3 regions of the Dokdonella aquatica genome follow, and region 3 is predicted to be linked to each of the others. Evidence: predicted binding sites of a transcription regulator. Region 3 holds the regulator's gene; each other region holds the start of a gene.
What was found. Region 3 encodes sigma-54, which starts transcription at its own class of promoters, with help from an activator protein. Its sites were predicted from a motif close to TGGCACGNGCNTTGC; they were not measured.
Positions count from the first base shown of each region.

Region 1 (2,264 bases), 560 kb from region 3:
CCTTCGGGGATCGCCGCGCAATTGACCGCGACGAACTTGCCGCCGGCGCGCGCGCTGCGGCGATGCAGTTCGCGCGCGAAAACCTCCTTGCCCGACCCGGTCTCGCCCTGCAGCAGGATCGGCACGTTCGCGTTGAGCAGGCGCACGCTGCGGTCGAGCTGTGCGCTCGCGACCGCATTGAACGCCGGCCGCGGCGCACGCGGCGTGACACGCTCGCCGGCGGCGACGACGGCCGCCGCACGCGGACGCGACGGCGGCGCCGGGTCGGTGCGCGCGGGCACGAGATCACCGACGCGGTCGACGCGCGCGTACAGCGTCGTGCCGACGTGGTCGCGCAGGCAGGTCATCGCGTCGGTGCGCGGCATCGGCGAGGCGATGAGTTCGTCGTAGCGACGGCGGCCCAGTTCGTCCCACGACAGGCCGAACAGTTCGAGCGCATGGCGGTTCGCGGCGACGAGGCGATGGTCGCGGAATGCGAGCAGGCCTTCGCGCGCGGTGCCGAGCAGCGCGGGATCCGAATGCAGGCGCAGCAGCAGCGACCACTCGCGCGAAGTCTCGGCGAACAGCCGGTGCTCGATGTGATCGACCGCGAAGCGCACCATGCCGAGTGCGTGCATGTGGTGCACCGACGATTCGCCCGACAGGTCGAGCACGCCGGCGAGGCGGCCGTACGGATCGATGATCGGCGAGGCCGAGCAGCTCAGGATGCGGTGCGGCGCGAAGTAGTGCTCGGCACCACGCACCTCGACCGGGCGGCGCTCGACCAGCGCGGTGCCGATCGCGTTGGTGCCGGTGTGGCGTTCGCTCCACATGACGCCGGGCCGCAGCGCGACGCGCGAGGCCTTGTCGAGGAAATCGGCGCTGCCGAGCGCATCGAGCACGACGCCATCCGGCGAGGCCAGCGTGACGATGCTGCCGGTGCCGCGCGCGTCCGCGTACAGCGACTCGAGCTCGGGCCGGCACAGGCGCCGCAGCGCCTCGAAGCGGTCGGTGAGCTCGCTCATCTCACCCTGCGTCATCGGCTCGACACGCGGGCGCATCTCGGCCGAGAGGCCGAAGCCGGCGCAACGCTGCCACGACTCGAGGATCGTGTCGGGCACGAGTCCGCGCGGGGCGTCACCGCTGTCGAAGAAGCGCCGGCGCGCAGCCTGCAGCGATGCGTTCGGGGGGTTGCGGTTCATGGCGGAATCCCGTGTGTCGCATTTTGCGACACTGTCGAGGGAGGGTGTTCCGATACTGCGCACAGCCTTCCGGAGCGTGCAACTGCCGGTACAGCAAGGCTTTTGCTGCAACACAGCATATCCATGCCGAACCCGGCGGAAAGGCTCTGCGGGACGCTGTGCTACACCGCAACATCGGCGCGTGGAGGCGGCGCTTGGCACGTCCGATGCTCCACAGGAGGGGCCATTCCTCTCCACCGGAGTTCCCGCGTCATGACCAAGCTCGAACAGCAGCAACTCGCCCAGCGTCCCCCGTTCAAGGCCCGCTACGGGAACTTCATCGGCGGCGAGTGGCGCGCGCCCGTCAACGGCAAGTACTTCGAGAACATCACGCCCGTGACCGGGCAGACCTGCGGCGAAATCCCGCGTTCGGACAAGGACGACATCGAGGCCGCGCTCGACGCCGCGCACGCCGCGAAGGACGCATGGGGCCGCACCTCGGTCGCCGAGCGCGCCAACATCCTCAACCGCATCGCGGACCGCATCGAGCAGAACCTCGAGCTGCTCGCCTACGCCGAGACCTGGGACAACGGCAAGCCGATCCGCGAGACGCTCAACGCCGACATCCCGCTCGCGGTCGACCACTTCCGCTACTTCGCCGGCGCCGTGCGCGCGCAGGAAGGCGGCATCAGCGAGATCGATGCCGACACGGTCGCCTACCACTTCCACGAGCCGCTCGGCGTCGTCGGCCAGATCATCCCGTGGAACTTCCCGCTGCTCATGGCCGTGTGGAAGCTTGCGCCGGCACTCGCCGCGGGCAACTGCGTCGTGCTCAAGCCCGCCGAGCAGACTCCGGCCAGCATCCTCGTGCTCGCGGAGATCATCGGCGACCTGCTGCCGGCCGGCGTGCTCAACATCGTCAACGGCTTCGGCCTCGAGGCCGGCAAGCCGCTCGCCTCGAACCCGCGCATCGCCAAGATCGCGTTCACGGGCGAGACCACGACCGGCCGCCTGATCATGCAGTACGCCTCGCAGAACCTGATCCCGGTGACGCTCGAGCTCGGCGGCAAGTCGCCGAACATCTTCTTCGAGGACGTCATGGCC
Region 1 covers NZ_CP197094.1:2,505,841-2,508,104, reverse strand. Annotated here, with positions in the region: gene ACQQ2N_RS11080 (sigma-54-dependent Fis family transcriptional regulator) at 1-1,181, opposite strand, end outside; gene adh (aldehyde dehydrogenase) at 1,434-2,264, shown strand, end outside.
Region 1: adh (aldehyde dehydrogenase) is a predicted target of sigma-54. The motif match lies at 1,377-1,391, and genes of this name have one in related genera.

Region 2 (2,264 bases), 1.8 Mb from region 3:
CTCGGTGCGCAGGTCTGCCGCGACAAGCGACTCACCGCGCGCGAACGGCCGTGCGGCGACGAGCACGTCGCGACGCAGGCTCACGTCGAGGAGGATGTTGACGTTCCATGCCGCGCTGCCCGTGCAGCGCACGCGTACGGATGCGGTCGGTGCCTGGCGTTGCGGCATCGCGAGCTCGGTGGCCAGCGGTCCGTCGCAGGCCGTCAGGCGCAGGCGTGCGTCGGGCGCACGCGCGCGCACCTCGAGCTCGCCTTCCGCGCCGGCGTGATGCTCGCGTACGCGCTCGGTCGCCGCGGCCATGACGGCGGCGACGGGATCCTGCTGCGCGGACGCGGCCAGCGATGTCGCGAGTGCGAGGGCGAGCGTCAATTTGCCGACACGGCCGCCCGCGACGCCGTGGATGCGGCGTTCGATGCGTGGATCGGCGTGATGTCGGCTCGTGGCGCACATCGACGGGGGTTTCCGTTGGGGCTGCCAGGGTTATCGGCAGCGTTCGCGGAAACTGAAGAGCAAGGCTTGTGCCATCGCGTCGCGATCGGCGCGCACGCGGCACCGCGAGTCGCTGTGGCCTCGCGTAACGGTCGTCGGACAGCCGCAACCCGAGGAGCGTGCTGCGTGCCGGCATCGCGCCATCGCGCGTGCGGGGACACATGCAGCGGTTGCCCGGCATCGGTCGGCGGCGCCGATCCGGCCGGGCAGGAGTGCCGGCGAACCCGCCCACGAGCCGCGTCGGTTTTCCGTCACGCCCGCTCCGGGATCGCCGATCGATTTGTAAAGAGAATGCTCAATGCATTGATTCAAAAGAAATAAATGGCTCGTGGCATAGCTCTTGCTCAAATCGTCGCGTACCCCCGCGGAGAGCGTCGGCCATGAGCAACGCACCCAACGACATTTTCGGCATCCACACCCGTGCCCTGGCGGTCTGGCAGAAGCGCGCGCAGGTGCTCGCGACCAATCTCGCGAACGCCGACACGCCGCAGTTCCAGGCGCGCGACATCGATTTCCGCGCCGCGCTCGGCGCGGCGTCGAAGAACGCGTCGCTGGCGATGACGGCATCGACCGAAGGCCACGTCGACACCAGCGGCGGCGGCACCGGCGCGGTGCTCTACCGCGTACCGCTGCAGCCCTCGCTCGACGGCAACACGGTCGACGCGAACGTCGAGCAGACCGCCTTCGCCGAGAACTCGGTGCGCTACCAGGCCAGCCTGTCCTTCATCAGCGGACAGATCCGCACCCTGCGCACGGCCATCACGGGAACCTGACCATGTCCTTCTTCCGCGTCTTCGATACCGCCGCCAGCGGCATGAGTGCGCAGTCGCTGCGCCTCAACACGACCGCCTCCAACCTCGCCAACGCCGACAGCGTGGCGTCGTCGCCGGATGAGGTCTACCGCGCCAAGTCGCCCGTCTTCGAGGTCATGCGCGACGGCTTCGGCCGCACCGGTCCGGCCACGGGCGTGCGTGCGACGGGCGTCAGCGAGAGTCCGCTGCCCGGCGGCACGCGCTACGAGCCCGGCAACCCGCTCGCCAACGAGGAAGGCTACGTCTTCACGTCGAACGTCAACCCGGTCGACGAGCTCGTCAACATGATCTCGGCCTCGCGTGCCTACCAGAACGATGTCGAGGTCATGAACACCGCCAAGCAGCTCATGCTCAAGACGCTCGAGCTGGGTCGCTGAGGAGCGCCACGATGACCGACCTTTCCACCATCACCAACTCGATGAACGCGGCGTACGCGAATGCGCCCGTGTCGAGCGGCAGCGAAAACCTCACGCAGACCGATTTCCTGCGCCTCATGATCGCGCAGCTGCGCTCGCAGGATCCGTCGCAGCCGATGGATCCGACCAGCTTCTTCAATCAGATCTCGCAGTTCAGCATGGTCTCGGGCATGCAGGGCCTGCAGAACTCGTTCGCCCAGCTTGCCGGCGCGATCCAGTCCGACCAGTCGCTCGGCGCGGTCGGCCTGATCGGCCGCAGCGTGCTCGTGCCGTCGCAGAAGGGCGTGCTCGGCGCCGACGGCCTGGCCGGCGCAGTCGACGTGCCCAAGGATGCGACCTCGGTGAAGGTCCGCATCACCGACTCGAACGGCAAGCTCGTGCGCGAGATCGACCTCGGTGCGCCCGCTGCTGGCACCACGCGCTTCACCTGGGACGGCCTCGACGCCGACGGCAACGCGATGCCGCCCGGCGAGTACTCGATCGCCGCCACGGCCATCGTCGGCGGCACCGGCCAGGCTGCCACCACATTCGCTTCCGCCAGCGTGCT
Region 2 covers NZ_CP197094.1:1,253,257-1,255,520, reverse strand. Annotated here, with positions in the region: gene flgA (flagellar basal body P-ring formation chaperone FlgA) at 1-450, opposite strand, end outside; gene flgB (flagellar basal body rod protein FlgB) at 870-1,262, shown strand; gene flgC (flagellar basal body rod protein FlgC) at 1,265-1,678, shown strand; gene ACQQ2N_RS05580 (flagellar hook assembly protein FlgD) at 1,690-2,264, shown strand, end outside.
Region 2: flgB (flagellar basal body rod protein FlgB) is a predicted target of sigma-54. The motif match lies at 819-833, and genes of this name have one in related genera.

Region 3 (2,264 bases):
CGCGTTGTCGCGCGTGGACCACCGTGCCGCGGTGTCCCGCCGCACGAGGCGGCGGGACGGGCAGGGAATCAGGCGTAACGCGCGTCGCGTACGTCGTGGTTGTGGTGGTCGGTGACCTTTTCCTTGTGCTTGCGCACCTGGTTGGTCAGCTTGTCGGCCAGTGCGTCGATCGCGGCGTACATGTCGGGGGCGACGGCATCGGCATGCAGCGCCTTGCCGGAGACGGTCAGGGTCGCTTCGGCCTTGTGCAGCAGCTTCTCGACGCTGAGCACGATCGACACGTCATGCAAGTGATCGAAATGCTTCGTCAAGCGCTCGAGTTTCGCCTCGGCGTGCTCGCGCAGCGCGGGCGTGACGTCGATCTGGTGGCCTTTGACGGTGATCTGCATGACTGCCTCCTTCGTGGTTCGCCTCGGCAGGTGCCTCGGCGTTTGAAAAAGCATGGCGCTGATCGTGTGACCTGCGATGGCTCCGAGTGTTCCCCAGACGACATGATCGTCGTGTGAAGAAATCGCTCAGCCGAGCCGGCAGCGGTCGTTGGATGACGGAATGTTCAGGGCTTCCCGGTACTTGGCGACGGTGCGGCGCGCGACGCTGATGCCGCGGCGGTTCAGTTCGGCGGCGAGCGCCTGGTCCGACAGCGGGCGTGCGGCCTTCTCGTCGTCGATGAGCTTGCGGATCATGGCCTGGATCGCCGTGGCCGAGGCGGCGCCGCCGTCGACCGTCGACACGCCGCTCGAGAAGAAGTACTTGAACTCGAACGTGCCGCGCGGGGTGTGCAGGTACTTGCGCGTGGTGACGCGCGAGACCGTCGATTCGTGCATCTCGATCTCCTCGGCGACATCGCGCAGCACGAGCGGGCGCATCGCCTCGGCGCCGAATTCGAGGAAGCCCTGCTGTGCGCGCACGATCGCCTGCGCCACCTTGAGCATGGTCTCGGCGCGCGTCTTGAGGCTCTTGATGAGCCAACGGGCTTCCTGCAGCTGGCCGCGCAGGTAGTTCGCATCGTCGCGGCGCGCGCGCGCGATCAGGCTGGCGTAATGCTCGTTGATCGCGAGGCGCGGCTGGCAGTTGGCCGACAGCGAGACCTGCCAGCGTCCGTTGACCTTGACGGCGTAGGCATCGGGTGCGACGAACTCCGACGGGCCGCTCGAGAAACCCGCGCCCGGTTTGGGCGTCAGCGAGCGCACGAGCGCGATCGCGACATCGAGCTGCTCGGGTGTCGCGCGCAGTTTCTGGCACAGGCGAGCGCGATCGTTGCGGGCAAGCGTCTCGAGGTGTTCCGCGACGAGCTGGCGCGCGGTGTCGAGGCCGGGTGTGTCGACGTCGAAACCGTCGAGCTGGACCTCGAGGCACTCACGCAGCGAGCGCGAGGCGACGCCGACGGGGTCGAAGCGCTGGACGAGGTGGCGCACGGCCTCGACCTCGTCCTCGCCGACCGCGAACAGGCCGACGAGGCTGCCCGCGATCGCCTCGTTGGACTCGGACAGGTAACCGTCCTCGCCGATCGCCTCGATGATCGCCGTCGCGATGGCGCGGTCTCGCGCCGACAGTGGGGTCAGGTTCAGCTGCCAGAGCAGGTGGTCGCGCAGGTCCTCGGCTTCGGCGTCCTGCGACTCGAGGCCTTCGTCGTCGGCACCCGCGGCATTGCGATGTTCGTTGCGCTCGGCGCCGAGGTCGAGCGGGCCATCGTCGAAATCGGGCGTGGCGTCGATGGGTTCGGCGTCCGACGCCGTCTCGACCGGCACGCTGTCGGTGTAGTCCTGGAGCGCGACCTGCTCCTCCTCCGTGGCTTCGTCCTCCTCGGCCTCGGCGAGGTCGAGAAGCGGGTTCGATTCCAGCGCGAGGTTCAGTTCCAGCTCGAGCTCCATGCTCGACAGCTGCAACAGCTTGATCGCCTGCTGCAGCTGGGGCGTAAGGGCCAGTTGGGACTGGACGCGGAGTTGTAGCGCGGGTTTCATGCCCCAGCGGTCTTCAGTGCAGTTGCATGCAATCCTAACGCCAAGCCAACGGGGCGTCATGTCTTGACGGCGGCGCGATGCAGGTCCAACCTCCGGGGCTGACCTCGGCCGAACCTGTTTCCTCCCGACGGCATGCCGCATCACCGCGTGCGACCGTCGTCGCGATGCGCCGGCGGCGTCTTCCCTCGATCTTGCCGGAAGCGGCGCTCCTGCCGTCACGAACTGTGCGTCGCACGGCCTGTGTCGCTCCACCGGACGGTGGCCCGCGCTCGCCGGGGCAGGTGCTCACATGCGGAATTCGCG
Region 3 covers NZ_CP197094.1:3,065,340-3,067,603, forward strand. Annotated here, with positions in the region: gene hpf (ribosome hibernation-promoting factor, HPF/YfiA family) at 69-389, opposite strand; gene ACQQ2N_RS13700 (RNA polymerase factor sigma-54) at 516-1,961, opposite strand; gene lptB (LPS export ABC transporter ATP-binding protein) at 2,247-2,264, opposite strand, start outside.